DNA from 4 places in the Actinoplanes sp. HUAS TT8 genome. Region 1 is predicted to be linked to each of the others. Evidence: riboswitches for the same ligand, from Rfam matches in the RefSeq annotation. Region 1 holds a riboswitch; each other region holds the start of a gene.
The links. Region 1 has a riboswitch for cyclic di-AMP ahead of ACSHV8_RS39365 (coiled-coil domain-containing protein). Riboswitches for the same ligand answer to the same signal wherever they lie in the genome.
Positions count from the first base shown of each region.

Region 2: linked by a shared signal. The riboswitch ahead of ACSHV8_RS32525 (C40 family peptidase) and the one ahead of ACSHV8_RS39365 (coiled-coil domain-containing protein) in region 1 are both predicted to bind cyclic di-AMP.
Region 3: linked by a shared signal. The riboswitch ahead of ACSHV8_RS27390 (NlpC/P60 family protein) and the one ahead of ACSHV8_RS39365 (coiled-coil domain-containing protein) in region 1 are both predicted to bind cyclic di-AMP.
Region 4: linked by a shared signal. The riboswitch ahead of ACSHV8_RS35175 (NlpC/P60 family protein) and the one ahead of ACSHV8_RS39365 (coiled-coil domain-containing protein) in region 1 are both predicted to bind cyclic di-AMP.

Region 1 covers NZ_CP195646.1:8,854,681-8,859,525, forward strand. The annotation lists gene ACSHV8_RS39350 (ABC transporter permease) at 1-438, shown strand, start outside; gene ACSHV8_RS39355 (ABC transporter ATP-binding protein) at 431-1,204, shown strand; gene ACSHV8_RS39360 (coiled-coil domain-containing protein) at 1,257-2,294, opposite strand; cyclic di-AMP (ydaO/yuaA leader) riboswitch at 2,301-2,437, opposite strand; cyclic di-AMP (ydaO/yuaA leader) riboswitch at 2,647-2,778, shown strand; gene ACSHV8_RS39365 (coiled-coil domain-containing protein) at 2,784-3,821, shown strand; gene ACSHV8_RS39370 (glycoside hydrolase family 65 protein) at 3,895-4,845, opposite strand, start outside.
Region 2 covers NZ_CP195646.1:7,373,064-7,377,908, forward strand. The annotation lists gene rsmH (16S rRNA (cytosine(1402)-N(4))-methyltransferase RsmH) at 1-248, opposite strand, end outside; gene mraZ (division/cell wall cluster transcriptional repressor MraZ) at 487-918, opposite strand; gene ACSHV8_RS32525 (C40 family peptidase) at 1,741-2,571, opposite strand; cyclic di-AMP (ydaO/yuaA leader) riboswitch at 2,578-2,764, opposite strand; gene ACSHV8_RS32530 (MurT ligase domain-containing protein) at 3,178-4,398, shown strand; gene ACSHV8_RS32535 (type 1 glutamine amidotransferase) at 4,432-4,845, shown strand, end outside.
Region 3 covers NZ_CP195646.1:6,108,936-6,113,780, forward strand. The annotation lists gene ACSHV8_RS27380 (epoxide hydrolase family protein) at 1-465, opposite strand, end outside; gene ACSHV8_RS27385 (MarR family winged helix-turn-helix transcriptional regulator) at 519-980, shown strand; gene ACSHV8_RS27390 (NlpC/P60 family protein) at 1,127-2,098, opposite strand; cyclic di-AMP (ydaO/yuaA leader) riboswitch at 2,114-2,248, opposite strand; gene ACSHV8_RS27395 (M56 family metallopeptidase) at 2,362-3,279, opposite strand; gene ACSHV8_RS27400 (BlaI/MecI/CopY family transcriptional regulator) at 3,276-3,626, opposite strand; gene ACSHV8_RS27405 (cytochrome ubiquinol oxidase subunit I) at 3,703-4,845, shown strand, end outside.
Region 4 covers NZ_CP195646.1:7,944,470-7,949,314, forward strand. The annotation lists gene ACSHV8_RS35155 (DUF1360 domain-containing protein) at 1-117, opposite strand, end outside; gene ACSHV8_RS35160 (DUF6158 family protein) at 149-400, opposite strand; gene ACSHV8_RS35165 (hypothetical protein) at 487-906, shown strand; gene ACSHV8_RS35170 (DUF3817 domain-containing protein) at 919-1,236, shown strand; cyclic di-AMP (ydaO/yuaA leader) riboswitch at 1,438-1,573, shown strand; gene ACSHV8_RS35175 (NlpC/P60 family protein) at 1,588-2,559, shown strand; gene ACSHV8_RS35180 (sigma-70 family RNA polymerase sigma factor) at 2,645-3,646, opposite strand; gene ACSHV8_RS35185 (SDR family NAD(P)-dependent oxidoreductase) at 4,206-4,845, shown strand, end outside.

The sequences.
Region 1 (4,845 bases):
GCGCTCGGTGTGCTGCTGGTCATCGTGCTCTTCACCGGTGAGCGGCCCGACCTGACGTGGCTGCTGGTCCTCCCGGCGCTGCTGCTGCAGTCGCTGTTCAACGTCGGCCTGGCGCTCTTCTTCGCCCGGCTGGGTTCCAAGATGCGCGACATCAAGCAGCTGATCCCGTTCATCATGCGCTTCTGGATGTACGCGTCGGCCGTGCTCTACCCGGTCACCCGGTTCACCGATCACCTGCACGGATGGAAGCTGCACCTGATCGAGGCGAACCCGATGCTGGTCTTCATCGAGCTCTACCGGCACTCGCTGATGGAGAACGTCAAGCTGGCCGGCAGCCCGCAGCTCCTGTGGACCGAGGCCGCCATCTGGGCCGTGGTCGTGAGCATCGGCGGCTTCCTCTACTTCTGGCGCGGAGAGAAGGGCTACGGCCGTGGCTGACATCGAGAAGGTCCCGACCGTCATCGCGGACAACGCGCACATCGTCTACAAGATCGTCGGAGCGATCGGGGCGAACCAGGTCAGCCCGCTCTCGGCTCTCAAGCGGCTCGTGACCAAGACCAACTCGGCCAACGTGCGCGAGGTGCACGCGGTCAAGGGCGTCAGCTTCGTCGCCTACAAGGGTGAGGCGATCGGCCTGATCGGCAGCAACGGCTCGGGCAAGTCGACCCTGCTGCGCGCGGTCGCCGGTCTGCTGCCGGTGGCCCAGGGCGCGATCTACGCCTCCGGCCAGCCGTCGCTGCTGGGCGTCAACGCCGCCCTGATGAACGACCTGTCCGGCGAGCGCAACGTCGAGCTGGGCTGCCTGGCCATGGGCATGAGCCCGGCCGAGGTCAAGGAGAAGGCGGCCTCGATCATCGAGTTCTCCGGCATCAACGAGCGCGGCGACTTCGCCTCGCTGCCGATGCGGACGTACTCGTCCGGCATGGGGGCCCGGCTGCGCTTCGCGATCGCCGCGGCCAAGAAGCACGACGTGCTGCTGATCGACGAGGCGCTGGCCACCGGTGACGCCAAGTTCCGCCGCCGCAGCGAGGCGCGGGTCCGCGAGCTGCGCAAGGACGCCGGCACGGTGTTCCTGGTCAGCCACAGCGAGCAGTCGATCCGGGACACCTGCGAGCGGGTGATCTGGCTGGAGTCCGGCGAGATCCGCGCCGACGGCGACACCGAGGAAGTGCTCAAGGAGTACGAGACCTACATGAAGAAGTAGGTCCTCACGACGAAGCAAGAAGCCCGGGCCGTCGGCCCGGGCTTCTTGCGTATCAGGTCACTGACAGATGTACGTGATTCGTATGGTCGGTCGACGGCGTCCCGCCCGCACCCGAGTAGGACTTCCAGCCGCTGCTCGGCAGCCAGATCCGTTTGAACCAGATCACGTAGAGCACGCCGAGCGTGTCCGCGTTGTGGATGAAGTAGTTGGCCAGGTTCGTGCCGTACGTCTTGCTGCTGCCGGTCGCCACCCCGCCGAAGCCGCCCTTGTCGGCGGCGAAGTCGCAGGCCCGGCCCTTCGGGTGTTCCCCGCTGTTCTGATGCCGGAAGCAGGCCACGTAGTGGTTGAAGCCGGCCGCCTGGGCCTGCTTCAACGCGAAGTTCAGGCGCGGGGTGATGCAGCCGGTGGTGGTCGGATCATCCACGGTGCAGCCGCCGGAGAGGCTGCCGGAGGGCTTGGACGCGTCCGTGCTGCCGCCGGAGCTGCCCGAGTCGTCACCGGAGTCGCTGCCCTGGTTCGCTTCCTTGAGCGCCTGCTCGGCCTGCGTCTTGCGGGCGGCCATCACGTTCACCTGCCGCTGCTGGTCGACGATGGTCGCGTCGATCGCGGTCTTGGCCTTGACCTGATTGTCCCGGGTGGTCCGCAGGTCGGAGACGGCCTGGTTCTGCCGCTCGGCCACGGTGGTCAGCAGCTGGGCCCGGTCCAGGAAGCCTTCGGTGGTGTCGGCGCTGAGCAGCGCGCTCAGCGGCCCGAGCCGGCCCATCGTGTAGGCCTGCACGGCGTACATGTTCAGGGATTTCTGCTGGGGGCCGATCGCGGCGTCGAGCTCTTTGAGCGTCGCGGCCAGCTTGGTCTGCTGCGTCTTGGACGTCTGCAGTTTGGTCTTGGCCGTGACGTAACCCTTGGAGGCCTCGTCGAGTTTGTCGAGCAGGGACTTGGAACCGCCCTCACCGTCGTCGCCGGACTCCCCGGGGGCGGCGAGGGGCCGGGGTGCCGCGGAGGCCGGCGCGCCGGCGCCGACTATCGCGCATGCGGCGACCAGCAGCGCGAGAACCGCCACCCATCGTCGCCGCGCAGTCACATGCTGCACTGGCTTGTTTCCTTCCGTCGGCCGCCGGCCGGGTTAGCTGACGGGTTCGGGACGAAGGAAATCCCTACCGCTGTCGCGGATTCACCCCGGAGGAAACGTGGATCCCCGGCTCGCTCGTTGTTGCGATTAGGCGGCGGTTCCCTGGATGGGAACCGGGACCGACCATACCCACTCGATCGAGGAATCGACAGTTCTCGTACCCATTGCTACGGCCCGGTCACCACTGGTGACACCATTACGGAAAGTCGTTAACAGGTAACGGTTTTGACGGTTTCTCCGGTCCTGATACCGCGTGATATCTCAGGTAAACTGGCCGCCGGTCCTGCCAGGACGGCACCGCCCCCGAGTTGCCGGCAGGCCGCCGCCCAATCGCCGAAAGGTGAGCCGGGGAACCAGGTAGTTGGGGTGAATCCGCGTAATGCGGTAGGGATAGCTTCCGTCCCGAACCCGTCAGCTAACTCGGTCGGCGGTGACTAGGAAGGATTGTTGATGACCGCACGTCCCCGCCGGTGGCTGATACTTGCCCTGGCGCCGCTTGTGGCCGCCACCGCGATGTTCGTGGCACCGGTCACGCCGGCACAGGCCGCACCCAGCGGCAGCTCGTCGACCCCCGCGGAGGGTGACGACAGCGATGACCTCTCCGCGCAACTCGAGACGACCAACCGCCGGTTCGTCAACGCCAAGGCCGCCTACGCGACCTCGGTGAAGAACCAGGCCGCTCTGAACGTCAAGAAGGCCGCTGCCGAGAAGACGCGGGACGCGCTGATCCCCGAGGTCAACGCGATCGCCCGGCAGCAGTACGAGTTCGGCACGCTGAACAGCCTGAGCTTCCTGCTCCAGGCCAACGACTCGTCCGACTTCATCGCCAAGGCGGTCTCCCTGGAGGAGATCAACAAGCTTCACGACGCGAAGCTGAACGAGCTGAACACGGCGCTGGCGACGATCAACGACAGCAAGGCGAAGATCGACGCCGAGGTCAAGAACCAGAAGACCCAGCTCACGATCCAGCAGAAGCAGCACGACTCGGCCGAGGGCCAGCTCGAACTGCTCGGCGGCGGGACCGGCATCAACAAGACGATCACCAACGGTTTCGTCGACGCGGTCTCCAAGGTCGCGGCGCCGGCACCGCGCAACTCCGAGGGCGGCTTCTCGCCGGAGTCCTGCAACCAGGACGACCCGACGACCGACGGCTGCATCACCAAGCGCACCCTGCACCTCTATCAGGAGGTGAAGAAGGCCGGGTTCAACCGGTTCGTCGGCTGCCATCGCAACGGCGGTCCGTTCGAGCATCCCAAGGGCCGGGCCTGCGACTGGTCCCTGCAGAACAGCGGCTTCTCGGTGGCGCACAACGACGACATGATGCGGTATGGGAACGACCTCACCGCGTTCCTGGTACGCAACGCCGACCGGCTCGGGATCTACTACGTGATCTGGTACAAGCAGATCTGGTTCCCGGCGACCGGCAACTGGCACGCCTACCACGGTCCGAGCGACCACACCGACCACGTGCACGTGTCGCTGCTGTAGCGCTCGACGACAGCACGAGAAAGCCCCCGGTCCGCGTGGACCGGGGGCTTTTTTCACGCCGTACGCGAAGAAATCATGGATGCGGGGTGGCCCGGCGGACCGGAGCGCGGCCCGCGGGCTGCGTCGGCGAGGGACCGACCGGACCGGCCGACGGAATCGGCATGGTCACCGGGCGGACCTGGGTCACTTCGATTTCTTTGCCGTGGTGCAGCAGGGTGAGTCGGGCCGAGCCGCCGCCGTTGCGCAGCGAGTAGGTGACCTCGTCGGCGGTGACGTTGACTCGTAGGCGCAGGCCGTGCCAGAGCAGCGAGAAGTCGAGGTTGTTGATCCGGCTGGGCAGTCGCGGTGCGAACGCGAGTTGTCCGTTGAAGTCGCGCATGCCGCCGAGGCCGGCGACCAGGGCGATCCAGGATCCGGCGAGGGACGCGACGTGGACGCCGTCGCGGGCGTTCTGGTGCAGGTCGTGCAGGTCCATCAGGGCGGCCTCGCCCAGATAGTCGTGGGCCAGTTCGAGGTGCCCGGTCTCGGCTGCCATCACCGCCTGGATACACGCCGACAACGACGAGTCGCGGACGGTGCGGGCGTCGTAGTAGGCGAAGTTGCGGACCTTCTCCTCCGGGGTGAACGCGTCACCCCGGATGTACATGGCCATCACCATGTCGGCCTGCTTGACGACCTGCTTGCGGTACAGGTCGAAGTACGGGTAGTTCAGCAGCAGCGGATACCCCTCCGGCGGGGTGTTCTCGAAGTCCCACTCCTCCAACCGGGTGAAGCCTTCGCACTGCTGATGCACACCCAGTTCCTTGTCGTACGGGATGTGCACCGCCGCCGCCGCATCCCGCCACGACGCGGCTTCCTCGTCGTCCACACCGAAGCGGCGGGCCAGGTCCGGGTGCCGTTTGCAGGCGTCCACGGCGGTCATCAGGTTCTGCTGGGCCATCAGGTTGGTGTAGATGTTGTCGTTCACGATCGCCGTGTACTCGTCCGGGCCGGTCACCCCGTCGATGTGGAACCGGCCGTGCCG
Region 2 (4,845 bases), 1.5 Mb from region 1:
TGGATCCGCCCGGCGAACCGCTCCAGGCGGTGCCGCGAGTGGGCGAGCGCCTCGGTGTCCCGGTCCAGTCCGATCAGGACGGCGTCCGGGAAGCGCTCCAGGACCGCCTCGGCGTGGCCGCCCAGGCCCAGCGTGAAGTCGACGTGCACCGCGCCGGGCCGGGCCAGAGCCGGGCCGAGCAGCTCGAGGCAGCGTTCCAGCAGCACCGGAACGTGCGTGCCGCGCGGCTCCCCCATGTCGACCCCCATTGACCCACCCGTTCGCGTATCACTCGGTTGTTACCTGAAAAGCTGTCCGTGCCGGCCCGGCGCCCGTCCGTACCGCCAGATCCCCATCCGCTCTGTCCCGCACGCCGGTGTGACCCGGCGCCGGACACGCGCCTGGCGCCGGGGAAGAGGCGCCAGGAGCGGGAGCGGCTGGAGATCTCGCAGTACGGCAGCAGTGGCGTCCGGACCGCACTCCCAGCGGCCCACCGAGTGCCACGCCCTACAGTCCGCCGGGCAGCACCCCCTCCTCGATGTCGGCGAACTCTTCCTCGCTCGCCGAGAGGTAGTCGTCCCAGGACTGCTTGTCCCAGATCTCGACCCTGGTGCTGGCCCCGATCACCACGAGATCCCGGCCGAGACTCGCGTACTCCCGCAGGTGTGCGGGGATGGTGACCCGGCCCTGTTTGTCGGGGACCTCGTCGTGCGCGCTGGCGAAGAACACCCGGCTGTAAGCCCGGGCGGCCTTGTTGGTCACCGGCGCCTCGCGCAACTGACCGGCGAGACGAGTGAACTCCGGCATCGGGAACACGTAAAGACAGCGCTCCTGCCCCTTCGTGATCACGACACCTCCCGCCAACTCGTCGCGGAATTTCGCCGGGAGGATCAGCCGGCCCTTCTCGTCCAGCCGAGGGGTGTGCGTGCCGAGGAACATCGGCCCCCACCCCTTTGCCGGGACAGCCGCTCCTTCGCGGAGGAAGCGGGCCGTCTGTCAACTCGGGCCGGCAGGCTCTCGGTCGGATTCCTCGGTCCTGCCACTGGGCCCCACTCTACTCCACTTCCCTCCACCTGCAACCCGAAAGCGGCTGCTCGCGAACTGTTTTCGCGGACGTAATCCCAGTTCACAGGGGGTGGGTCGAAGTGGAGGGGTTCAGCATGATCCACCAGGTCCGGTTTCCGACATCAGGCGCACGAGGGTCGATAAGTCCGGCGCAAAACGGTCAAAACCTCGTCGGTGGAGTGGTCGCCCGCGCCGCGGGGAGGAAAGTGGAGGCCCCCCGGGGAGGAAAGTGGAGCCTCCGGGCGGCCGAATGTGGACCGTCCCGAGCCTCCACAAGCACCTCCGGCCCCTGTGGCCCCTCTCACCGCGCGACCCCGGGCGCCGATCCGCGCGGCCCGCCCCGGCCACCGGGCGCCGATCCCCGCGGCTCCCCCGCCGCCCGCGGCCCGCCCACCGTCGCGACTCCCCCGCCCCCGCGGCTCTCTCGCCCCCGCGACTCCCTCGCCCCCGCGACTCCCCCGCCCCCGCGACTCCCCCGCCCCCGCGACTCCCCCGCCCCCGCGACTCCCCCGCCCCCGCGACTCTCCCGCCGCCGCGGACCACCTCCGGACAGCACGAACGCCAGTGGGGCGTGACCCGGATCGGGTCACGCCCCACTGGCGGTGCTTCCTTACTTACTTGGTGCTGTCCGCCGAGCACTCGCATCGACCGAGATCCCCAGCAGCCGGATCCCGCCGACGAGCCCGGCGGACGACGTCACGCCGTCAGACGACGTACGACGTAGTTACTGCCGTAGATCTTGTGCTTGCCGACCCGGGCCCCGGTGTGCGGGGAGTCGTACATGTAGCCGCCACCGGCGTAGATGCCGGCGTGGTACCCGTACGACCCGGACCGGAAGATGATCAGGTCGCCGACCTTCTTGCTCGACTTGCTGACCGCCTTGCCGTAGTCCTGCTGGCCGTCCGCCTTGTGCGGCAGCTTCTTCCCGGCCGCCTTCTTGTAGACGTACTGGGTGAAGCCCGAGCAGTCGAACCGGCTCGGCCCGGCCGCGGCGAACTTGTACAGCGCGCCGGTGTGCTTCTTCGCCTCGGCGAGGACCTTGGCACCGCTGGTCTTCACGGTGATCTTCGCCTGGTGGGACGTCGAGGTGTACCCGGCGCCGGTGAAGAGCGTCCGCAGCCAGATGGTCGTCTTCGGCGAGGTGGAGAAGGTGACCGTACCACTGCTGGGAACGGTCTTCTTCGCGTAGAGAACCCACTTGCCGTTGACGTAGGCCTGCAGCCGGATGGTGCCCTTGGCCGCCTTGCCGGTCCGCGGGTCGACGGCCTTGGCGGTGATCCTGGTGCTGTTGCCCCACGCGATGGTGCGAACGCTGACCCGGGTGGTCAGGGTGGGCTTCACCTTGGCGGCCGCCTTCGCCGCCGTGGTGGAGATGACCGGGGTCGTCGTGGTCGCTGCCAGGGCGGGTGCCGATGCCAGCAACTGGCCGGCACACAGGCAAAGACCCAGGGACAGCGCGGCGGTGGTGGCGCCGGTGAGGCGCCGATTGCGGACCGCGCGGTGGCGGCCCGAACTGTGCTCGTGCACGGTTAGGAAATCCCTCCGGCACGCCTGCGAGGTTAGCTGTCGGGTTCGGGCGGGAAGGCTTGCCCGGCCACCGCGGTGGCTTCACCCCAAGGTCCGGGACCTGATGCGCCGTCGGGTGGGACGACGCGGGTCCGGACCGGAAATCTGGGTTCCCCGTCCCTGCCCCCGAATGCCTGGTCAGCTTTCTGGTACTTCACATGGTCGCGTCCACCGGTCCGGGGCAGGGCTCGGCGTGAACCGGTTGAGCGCGACCGGCGAGCGGTTGCCGCCGGCGGAATCCTTGGTACCTGAATTCCCTCATGATCGTCAGGTGCGAAATCGTCACTCTAAGTAGTTGGCACATTGGCCTGTGTCCGGTTTGTTATCTCCGCGAGACAAATGCCGTGACTCTACGAACTCACCTGAACACGCAAAGTTGATCGTCCCCAGTGAACCAGAACACACAATTTCTCAGGTGGTAACCCATTGGTGGCCGCGAATCGTTAGGCAGCGGCGCAAACGGGGTAAGCCGTACGGCCCACCCGGACCGGTCCGGTGATCCAGGCCTTCCGGCAACTCGACGTAACCCCCGGGTCCGGTACCCTCGCTGGCGTGACGGACGGGAAGATGCCATTACGGGCCATAGTCGCGACCACCGCGTCGAAGACCGCGGCCGCGCTCTCCAGGGCCGCGGGTCGCGGCGACGGTTCGGTGATCGGCGGCTGGATCGGCCTCAAGATCGACCCCGACCTCCTGGCCCACCTCGCGTCCGGCCGCGCCGTCGCGCTGGTCTCCGGCACCAACGGCAAGACCACCACGACACGGCTCACCGCGGCCGCGCTCGGGGTGCTCGGCCGGGTCGCCACCAACGGGTACGGGGCGAACATGCCCACCGGCCACACCTCGGCGCTGGCCAAGGAGGGGCACACCCCGTTCGCGGTGCTGGAGACCGACGAGCACTACCTGCCGCAGGTGATCCAGGCCACCCGCCCCAAGGTGGTCGCGCTGCTCAACCTCTCCCGCGACCAGCTGGACCGGGCGAAGGAGGTGGCGATGATGGCGCAGCTGTGGAAGACCGCGCTGGCCGGCCACCCCGAGATCCGGGTGGTGGCCAACGCGGACGACCCGATGGTCGTCTGGGCCGCGAGCTCCAGCCCGCAGAGCACCTGGTTCAGCGCCGGCCAGCGCTGGCACGACGACTCGTTCGTCTGCCCGGAGAGCGGCCATCCGATCGAGCGGGCCAACGGCGACTGGTGGTGCACCGGCTGCCCGCTGCGCCGCCCCACCCCCCAGTGGGTGGTGGAGGAGGACGGCGTCATCGACCCGCGCGGCGACTGGCACCTGGTCAAGCTGCAGCTGCCGGGCAAGGTCAATCTGGGTAACGCGGCCACCGCGCTCGCGGTCGCCGGTGAGTTCGGCGTTCGTCCGATCGAGGCGCTGCCCCGGCTCTCCCGGGTGACGTCCATCGCCGGGCGGTATGCGCAGGTCGACCGCGACGGGCGCAACATCCGCCTGCTCCTGGCGAAGAACCCGGCGAGCTGGCTCGAAGCGTTCGACATGGCCGACCAGGCGCCGACCCTGCTCTCGATCAACGCGCGGGACCCCGACGGGCTGGACACGTCCTGGCTGTGGGATGTCGACTTCGCCCCGCTGCGGGACCGTCCGGTGCTGATCACCGGCGACCGGGCGTTCGACCTGGCCGTCCGCCTCCAGGTGAACCAGGTTCCGTTCCAGCACGTACACACCTTCGACGAGGCGCTGGCGCAGGTGCCGCCGGGCCGTCTCGAGGTGATCGCCAACTACACGGCGTTCCAGGACATCCGAGCGGGACTCGACCGTGTCAACTGAGCAGTTCCGCACCGGGAAACAGAGGTCTCGAGCATGAACGACAGCACGCTGCGGATCGTGTGGATCTACCCCGATCTGCTGTCGACCTACGGCGACCGGGGCAACATGCTGATCCTGGCGCACCGGGCGGCCGCTCGCGGCATCCCGGTGGAGACCTACGAGGTCCGCTCGGACATGCAGATGCCCACCACCGCCGACATCTACCTGATCGGCGGCGGTGAGGACGGCCCGCAGGCCCTCGCCGCCCAGCGGCTGATCACCGACGGCGGTCTGCACCGGGCGGTGGCCCAGGGCGCCTCGGTTCTGGCCATCTGTGCCGGTTACCAGCTTTTCGGTCACTCGTTCTTCGCCAAGGGGACGAAATGTTCGGGCCTGGGGCTGCTCGACATCACGTCCGACCGGGGTGAGACCCGGGCGGTCGGCGAACTGCGGGGCGACATCGACCCG
Region 3 (4,845 bases), 2.7 Mb from region 1:
ATAGCCCAGCTCGCCCATCAGCCGCGCCCACGTCTCGGCGACCCGCCGCTGGCTCCAGCCGCGCCGGGTGGTCGGCCCGGACAGCCCGAAACCGGGAATCGCCGGGACGACGACGTGGAAGTGCTCGGCGAGCCGCCCCACCACGTCCAGGAACTCGACGGTCGAGCCGGGCCAGCCGTGGGTGAGCACGACGGGCAGCGCCTTCGGGTCCGGGTTGCGCAGATGCAGGAAGTGGACGCGGTCGCCATCAACGTCAAAGACGAATTGGGCGTACGAGTTGAGCTCCGCCTCGTGTCCACGCCAGTCGAACCGCTGCCACCGCTCGGCGAGCGCGCGCACCCGGGCCAGGGGAATGCCGTACTCGTCACCGGCGTCGGGCAGCTCGTCGGGCCAGCGGGTGCGCGCCAGCCGGTCGGCCAGGTCGTCGAGGTCGGACTGCGGAAGGTGAAGCCGGAATTCGTTCATAGGGATAACGTTAGTCCGACTAACGTTAATCCGTCCAATGTTATCGTCGACACATGGATCACCTACCCAGCTGGCTGCTCACCCAGACCGCCGCGCACGCCCACCGGCTGGTCGGCGACGGGTTCGCGGCGGCCGGGGCGCGGGGCTATCACCTGCGGCTGCTCGACTCGCTGGCCACCGAGGGGCCGGCCAGTCAGGCCGACCTGGGGCGGCGCACCCTCATCCACCTCAGCGACCTGGTCGGCGCGCTCAACGAACTGGAGACCGGCGGGTTCGTGGTCCGCTCCCCCGACCCGGCCGACCGGCGGCGCAACGTCATCACGATCACCGACGACGGCCGGGCGCGAGCGCGGGAGCTGACCGTCCGGGCCGCTCAGGTGCAGGAGGAGCTACTGGAGCCGCTGTCGCCGGCCGAGCGGGAGCAGCTGGTCACGCTGCTGCGCCGGCTCCTCGACCACCACCGGAGTGTGGGCTCGGTCACGCCGAGCACCGAGGCGGCCCCGAAAATGTCGTAGGCCCCTGGAAGCATCCCGGGTGTCCGATCGACCGGGAAGGGGGCCGCGACGATGGCAGGCGGGGCTTTCACCGCGTACGCGGGAATTCGGGGTGCAAAAAGGCCGCCCCCGGCGAACCGGAAGCGGCCTTTCTACCGTGAGTGGGCTCAGCCCGGCCGGCGATAGCCGGCGATGGGACCGCGGTCGATGGTGGCCATCCGCACGAAGTCGCCCGTGTGCGGTGCGTGCACCACCATGCCCTTACCGATGTAAATGGCGACATGGTGCACGTCGGAGTAGTAGAAGACCAGGTCACCTGGCTTCAACTCGCTCCGGCTGACCGATTTGCCCTCGGTCCACTGATCCTTCGTGTAGTGCTCGAGGTGCACACCGACGGCCGCCCAGGCCGCTTTCGTCAGGCCTGAGCAGTCGTAGCTGTTCGGGCCCTCGGAACCGAAGACGTAAGGCTTGCCGACGAGGTCGCACGCCCTCTGCGCCGCGCGGCCGCCCTTGTCGTTGGTGTACTCGGCCGGGCACAGCCCGGTCTTGTACGGCCCGTCGTCCGACCCGTCGTACGACGTCTGTCGCAGCTTCTGAAGGGAGGCGATCTGTTTCTCGATCGCCGTCTTCTTGGTCTTGAGGTCGGTGTCCCGGGTGGCGATCTCGGTGGCCAGGGCGTCCACCTTGGCCTTGTCAGCGGCGTACTTGTCGCGGAGCTTCACGACGTCGCTGACCGAGGCCTGCCGGTTGGCGGCCAGCTGCTCGAGAAGGGACAGCTTCTCGGTCAGGCTGGTCGGCGAACCGCTCAGGATCGCGCCGACGGCGGTCGGCGGACCCTGCATGTAGGCATCAGTCGCCATGTTGCGCACTTCGCCCAGAGCCGCGTCGACCTTCTTCTGCAGCGGCGCGAGCGTCGTGCTCAGCTGCTTCTGCTGTTTCTGCAGCTTGAGCAGCTTCCCGTGCACGTCGTTGAAGTCCTCGATGACGGGCTCGAGCTCGTTCCACTGCTTGTCGATCTGGGATTCGACGTCCGACGTCGGATCGGCATGGGCGACGGCAGGTCCGTTGACAACAAACCCGGCAGCGATGACGGCGCAGAGCAGACCGCGCAGCACACCCCGCGCGCCTATCCGTTTCACGTAGGTGCGTTGTCCTTTCTTCCACTCGGCCGCCGACCGGGTTAGCTGACGGGTTCGGGCGGGAAGCACGCCCGGCCGCGAGGTCACGGCTTCACCCCGGAGGAACCTGGGTCCCCGGCTCGCCTCGCGGCGATTAGGCGGTGGCTCGTCAGATCGGCCGGTTGGACGATGGGGGGCTGCCGAACCGGGGACCACCGTACTCGGATCATGCGGGCAAATGAAGCGCGCCTCGACGATGAAACTACCCGCACTTCCTCCGGCACTCACAGTGAGCGGAACGGCCACGCGTCCAGGGCTTGCGCCAGCCAGGGCACGATCAGGATCACCGTGGGTAACACCAGCAGGCCGGTCGCGGCGATTCCGGCGACCACCGACAGACCGGTCGAACGGGGTGCCGGTCCGGCAAGACGGTCAAGCCGGCGACGGCGGGATTCACCCGCCGGGTCGGCCGGCGCCTCCTCCGCGAGGGGGACGGCGTCCGACAACCGGGCCAGCGCGGCGCGCAGCGGGGCCGGGCCCGTGCGGCGGCGGGCGGCGTCGTCGGAGACCATCTCCAGCAGCAGATGCACCGCGTCGAGCGGCGCCCGGGACCGCAGCGGGCGCGGCACCGCCTGATAGAACGCGGTGAACGACTCCATCACCAGCTCGTGCCGGTGCCGCAGGTGCGCCTGCTCGTGGGCGAGCACCGCGTCCACCTGCTCCCGGTCCAGGATCCGCAGCACCGCGTCGCTGAGCACGACCCGCGGCTCGCGGCCGGGCACGCAGTAGGCCAGGGGCAGCGCGCCGTCGAGTACCCGGACCTCGCCACCGCCCAGCTCCTGGTGACGTTCCGCGCGGTCGAGCAGGTCGGCCAGCATCCGGTGCCGCTCGCGCCGGGCCCTCGCCCGTACCGAAACCTTGATCAGGGAGATCAGCAGACGGATCACGATCGTGGCCGCCACCGCCAGGGAGAAGACCAGGGACGCGACCACCCACGGATGGTCGGCGCCGGCCGCCCGGGTCAACTCCTCGGGCGCGGCCAGCACCACGCCGAGCGCGCACAGCACCCCGGCGAGGGTGAGCGCCTGCCAGAGCAGGACGGCGGCCACCGGCGCACGGTCGGGCCAGCGGGCGCCGGCCAGGATGCCCGGGACGACCAGCGAGAGGGTCAGCCCGAGGGCTCCTAGAAGAAGTGCGGTCACGTCTCTTTCGGTGTGGCGTCCAGGGCGGCTCGGATCGCGCCGGGGGGCAGCTGACCGAGGAAGTATGCCAGCGCGGCGTCCTGATCGGGAGTGCCGTTGAGCGCGTCGAACATCAGAGCGGCGGTCATCTCCTCGCGGGACTGCGCGGGGGCGTACTTGTAGGCGCGGTCCTCCATCGTCCGGACGACGAGTTTCTTCTTCGCCAGCCGGTCGAGCACGGTCATCACCGTCGTGTACGCCAGATCACGGTCGGCGAGTATGCCGAGATAGACCTGCCGGACCGTCAAAGGGACATGAGACGCCCACAACTGGTCCATGACCTCACGTTCGAGACCGCCAAGTGCCATGTGACCCATCCTACTAGGGCCGGTCGTACTACGTCTCGTAGTATCTACTACGAAGAGTCGTAGAGGGGGACACCCGATGGACGTGCTCGACCTGACCCGGCTGCAGTTCGCGGTCGTGACGATCTATCACTACCTGTTCGTGCCGCTGTCGATCAGCCTGTCCGCGGTCGCCGCCGGGCTGCACCTGACCTGGATGCGCACCGGCTCCGAGCGGTTCCTGAGCCTGACCAAGTTCGTCGGCAAGCTGCTGATCGTCACGTTCGCGGTCGGCGTGGTCACCGGCCTCGTGCAGGAATTCCAGTTCGGGCTCGGCTGGAGCGCGTTCGCCAAGTTCTACGGCGACGTGTTCGGCCCGACCCTGGCGATCGAGGGGATGCTCGCGTTCTTCCTGGAGGCGACGTTCCTCGCGCTGTGGTACTTCGGGTGGGGACGCCTGCCCCGGAAGCTGCACGCGGCCACGATCGTGGTCGTCGCGGTCGGGACACTGCTGTCGGCGTACATAATCCTGGCCGCTAATTCCTTCATGCAGAACCCGGTGGCCTATGCGCTGGACCCGGTGACCGGCCGGGCCCATCTGACCAGCTTCGGGGAATTGCTCACCAACGAGGTCGTGCTCGCGGCGTTCCCGCACACCATGGCCGGGGCCGCGATGGCCGGCGGCGGCCTGCTCCTGGCCATCGGGGTGTGGCGGGTCACGGCCGACGCCGCGTTCCGCACGCTCGCCCGCCTCGGCGCGTGGCTGATGCTGATCGGCGGGGCGATGACCGCGATCACCGGCGACCACCTGGGCAAGGTCATGACCGCGGTGCAGCCGATGAAGATGGCCGCCGCCGAGGCGCTCTACGAGACGACCACCGGCGCGCCGTTCTCGGTGTTCGCGATCGGCAAGCTCGGGCACGAGAAGCCGTTCCTCACCGTCGAGATCCCGCACCTGCTGTCGTTCCTGGGCACCGGCTCGTTCGGCGGGACCGTGCAGGGCATCGACGACCTCCAGGCGCAGTACGTGGCTCAGTACGGTCCCGGCAGCTACGTACCGATGATCCCGGTGGCCTTCTGGACGTTCCGGTTGATGATCGGCGCCGGGGTGGCCGGGATGGCCCTCGCGGCCTACTACCTCTGGGCCTCGTCCGCCTCGCGCCGCTTCCGGATCCCGCTGCTCCCCGCGTTCCTGCAGATGGGGGCCGGTGTTCCCGGCTGGATCAAGCGGATCCTGCTGCTC
Region 4 (4,845 bases), 910 kb from region 1:
GCTGGCCGCGAGTGCGCCGAACGCCCCCATCGCGGCCAGGTAGCCGCCGAGCGGCCGGTGGTCGTGGGGCGCGTAGGCGCGGGCCACCGCGGCGGCCTTCTCCTGCAGGGTGGACATGTGTGGGGGGGTCCCTTCGGCGAGGCGAGGGTCAGAACGCCTGGGTGAGCCTTTCCGGGTCGACCTCGCGCCCGGGGAAGCGGGCCATGTACTCGGTCTCCAGTTCCGCGGTGCGCCGGAAGTGGTTCTCCAGCGCCGCGTCCGGCCCGTGGCGCAGCGTCTCCAGCCGGGTTCGATGCAGGCTGGCCAGTTCGCGGAACAGGTCGTCGTCGGCCAGTACCGCGGGGTCGACGCCGGTGCCGAAGTCGGCTGTCGCGCCGGTCGAGGATCGAGCGTCCGCCATGGTGCGCCTCCGCTTGCGATTCGAGGTCCGTGTGTTGACGCTTGCCCGTGCGGGCGATCACCAAACCCGCCGGTAGTCTCGTGGGCATGAAAGGGCTGTGGACTCCGGCGTGGATCGCCCGGCACGTCCTGGCGCTGGTGCTGACCGCGGGTTGTCTGGGGCTCGGGTGGTGGCAGTTCAGCCGGGCGACCGGGGGCAACTCCCTCAGCTGGGGTTACATGTTCGAGTGGCCGGTCTTCGCCGGTTTCGTGGTGTTCATCTGGATCCGGGAGATCCAGCTGTTCCGCCGCAAGTCCGACCCGGCGGGCGAGGAGCCCGCCGTCGAGGAGCCCGTGGTCCACGATCCGCAGGCGCCGGTCACCCTGGGCCGCCCGGTCCGGGTCGCCGTGCGGCCGGCCGCGTCGGCCGAGTCCGACTCCGAGCTTCAGGCCTACAACGACTATCTGGCCTGGCTGGCCGAGCACCCCGGCGCCCGCCCGGCCGATTACCGCACCGCCAAGAAATAAGGAGATCCCCCCGTGCAGGGCGCCCTCACCCGCTATCGGATCATCGCCTGGATCGTCGGCGTGTTCCTGGTCGTTCTCGTGCTGGTCGGCATGCCGCTGAAGTACATCGGCGACAACGACACGGTGGTCGCGGTGATCGGCCCGCTGCACGGCTTCCTCTACATGATCTATCTGCTCCTCACGTTCGACCTGTCGCGCCGGGCGCGCTGGCCGTTCCGCCGGATGATCATCGTGATGCTCGCGGGCACCATTCCGTTCTTCTCGTTCTGGGCCGAGCGCCGGGTCACGCGCCGCTGGGTTCCGAATGCGGAACTCGCCGCCGCCCGCTGAAAAGCTCATCTAAATAACGCTCAGCGCGGGCCGAATGACAGCCGGTTATCGGGATTAAGTTCGCAAGACCGACTATTGCCAAATTTCACTCGGCCAGTACTTGATTTTGTTTTCTACCCCGATAAGTTGATGCGGTTGGTTCGGTCCGCAGCCACAAACCTGCCGTGGCGCCGGCCAACGCCGCCGAATCATGGGCGGCGCTCGGCCCATCCCCCGGGCCGGTGCCGCCGCGAACCGGGGAACCACTTCCTGGGGTGAATCCGCGTTGTGAGCGGTAGGGCCAGTCTTCCGAGCCCGAACCCGTCAGCTAACCCGGTAGGCGGCCAGAAGCGGAAGAAGGGCCCCTGACCAGTGCCACACCCCCGTACCAGGCTCCGGGCGCTGGTGGTCGCGCTGACCGCGTTGGCGATCACCACGTCGGGAGCTACCGCCGCGCACGCGGCCCCGTCCAAGGCCGAGCTGGAGAAGCAGATCACCACCGCTTCCAACAAGCTCGAGGACGTCACCGAGGCATACAACAACAGCAAGATCGCCCTGAAGAAGACCCAGGGCGACATCACCAAGCTGAACGCCTCGCTGAAGCCCGCCCAGGCGGCGCTCACCCAGGCCTCCGCCCGCATGCAGAAGATCGCCACCTCGTCGTACATGACGGGACCGGTCGGGCCGGCGGAGATCCTGCTCAGCAGCAACCAGAAGGATCTCCTGCAGCGGATGAGCTACCTCGAGCAGCTCAGCCGGTCGAACCAGCAGGACATCGACGCCTTCACCGAGACCACGCAGACCTTCACGGACCGGCAGACGGCTCTCAAGACGCAGCAGACCAAGCAGACGCTGCAGTCCAAGGAGCTGGACGCCCAGACCACGAAGATCAAGAAGGACCTCAAGAAGCTGTACGACATGCGTGAGGACCTCTACGGCAGCGCCACCGAGAACTCGGGGTCCTACACCGGTCCCATCCCCACCATCTCGGGTGACGCCGGTGTCGCGGTGACCTTCGCGTTCAAGCAGATCGGCAAGCCGTACGGTTTCGGCGACGCCGGCCCGAACTCGTACGACTGCTCGGGTCTGACCATGGCCGCGTGGGCCAAGGCCGGCCACACGCTGCCGCACAGCGCCGCGCAGCAGAAGAACAAACCGTACGCCCAGTTCTTCACCGACAAGAGCAAGCTCCAGCCCGGTGACCTGGTGTACTACCGCAGCGGCGGGCACGTGGCGATCTACGTCGGCGACGGCATGATCATCGACGCGCCGTCGGCCGGGCGGGACGTCCTGCATCGCAGCATCAACATCATGACCCCGGACGGATACGGCCGGGTTCTGTAACACCGCGGACAAGCAGAAGGCCGGTGCCCCTCGGGGGTACCGGCCTTCTTCGTGCTGTCGGTCGATCAGAAGTTCTGTCGGTGGATCAGGCGGCCTGCAGGCCCTCGGCCCGGGCCAGCTCACGCAGCCGGCCCAGCGCCTGGATCTCCAGCTGGCGGATCCGCTCCCGGCTGAGCGAGAAGCGCGAGGCCACCTCGGTCAGCGAGTGCTCGCGGCCGTCCTCCAGGCCGTACCGCGCCCGCATGATGCCGGCCGAGCGGTCGTCCAGGTGGTTCAGCAGGCCCTCGATGCGCTGGCGCTCCAGTGCGCTCAGCACGATCTCCTCGGGCGACGGGGCGTCGCTGTCGGCGACCAGGTCACCGAGGTTGGTGTCGCCGTCGTCGCCGACCGGGGTGTCCAGGGACACGGTGTCCTGGGCCCAGCGGGTCAGCTCGTTGACCCGCTCCACGGTCACGCCCAGGGCGGCCGCGATCTGCTCCGGCTCCGGGTCGCCGCCGAGCTCGCGGACGAGCTGGCGGGTGACGTTACGCATCCGGTTGACGTCCTCGACCAGGTGCACGGGGAGGCGCACGGTGCGCTCCTGCTGGGCGATCGCCCGGCTGATGGCCTGGCGGACCCACCACGTCGCGTACGTCGAGAACTTGTAGCCGCGCTCGTAGTCGAACTTCTCGACGGCGCGGACCAGGCCGGTGTTGCCCTCCTGGATCAGGTCGAGCATCGGCATGCCGGAGCGCACGTAGCGGCGGGCGATGGAGACGACCAGCCGAAGGTTGGCCCGGATGAACAGGTCTTTTGCCTTGCTGCCCTCGGCGACGATCCGCTCGAGCTCTTCCCGGCTGATGCCACGACGCGCCTCGCCCTGCTCGAGCAGGTGCTCGGCGTAGAGGCCCGCCTCGATCGACTTGGAGAGCTCGACCTCACGCGCGGCGTCCAACAGCGGCGTCCGGGAGATTTCGTGCAGGTAGACTCCGACGAGGTCGCGCTCCTCGGCAACCTGGTCGGTACGCATCACGGTGTTCTTCTCCACGTTGCCCACGGTCCCCTCATTGCCGTCACTAACCCTGTTACGGGCAATACCTGCGTCCATCAGCCCTCTCCCGTAACGTCCGCAGCTCGTGCATTGCGGTTGCTGACATCTACACAACAAATGGCTGCCTGCGCTGATTCCTGCCGGCTGATCGAAAGTGTCACGAATGCCTGGGTCTTACCTGAGAGCCCAGTGCGCGGTAGCTGAGCGCGATCTCTCTGCGACCGTCTTGCGGATAGACGGATACCCGTACCGCGCCTCATAACACCATCGGCCTCTCATCGTCCACAGCGACGGGCATCACCTGGGCGCCGCGATGCTCGTCACCCTGGTGCGGACACCCGGTATTACGGCTTGTTCGCCCTTGGGGTTCACGTGCAGCATCGACCGGTCGCCGACAGGCCTGAAACAAACGCGAACATCGAATTGATCGCGTCCGACCCGGCCGCGCCGGCCGAACGGGACCATCGGCCACACTGCGGCACGCCACGCCTCTTTTCACTCGCCCGCACGGGTGACGTTCCCCGATGCGGTGACATTCCCCGTGAGGGCCGCTGGGGGGCGTGGTAGTGAGGAAAAGCACACCCACGGCCGGGTGACAACCTGTTCGGATCTCCCCATGACCAACACTGCTCTTGTGACGGGCGGCACCGGCGGGCTCGGCTCCGCCACCATCGCGGCGTTCCTGGCCGCGGGGTGGCGGGTGGTGGCCCCGGCCCGTCCCGGCTCCGTCGACCGGCTGCCGGCCGGTGTCGTCGCCGTTCCGGCCGACCTGACCGACCCGGCCGGTGCCGCCGCTGCCGCGACGGCCGCCGCCGGCGATCCCGAGGCCCCGCTAACGGCGGTGGTCAATCTCGTCGGTGGGTACGGCGGTGGCGGCCTGATCGCCGACACGCCGGTCGAGGAGTTCGAGGCGATGTTCACCGCCAACCTGCGTCCCACCTACCTGACCACCGCGGCCGCGCTGCCGCACCTGGTCGCGGCCGGTGGCGGCTCGGTGGTCTGCGTCTCGTCCCGGGCCGCGCTCGCGCCCTTCCCCGGCGCGGCCGGGTACATCGCGTCCAAGGCGGCGGTGCTCGCGTTCGCCGACACGGTGGCTGCCGAATACAAGAAGCAGCACGTGCGCTGCAACACGGTGCTGCCCAGCGTGATCGACACGCCGACCAACCGGGTGTCCATGGCGGACGCCGACCAGAGCCGCTGGGTGAGCCCGGCCACGATCGCGCAGACGATCCTGTTCCTGGCCTCGGACGCCTCCG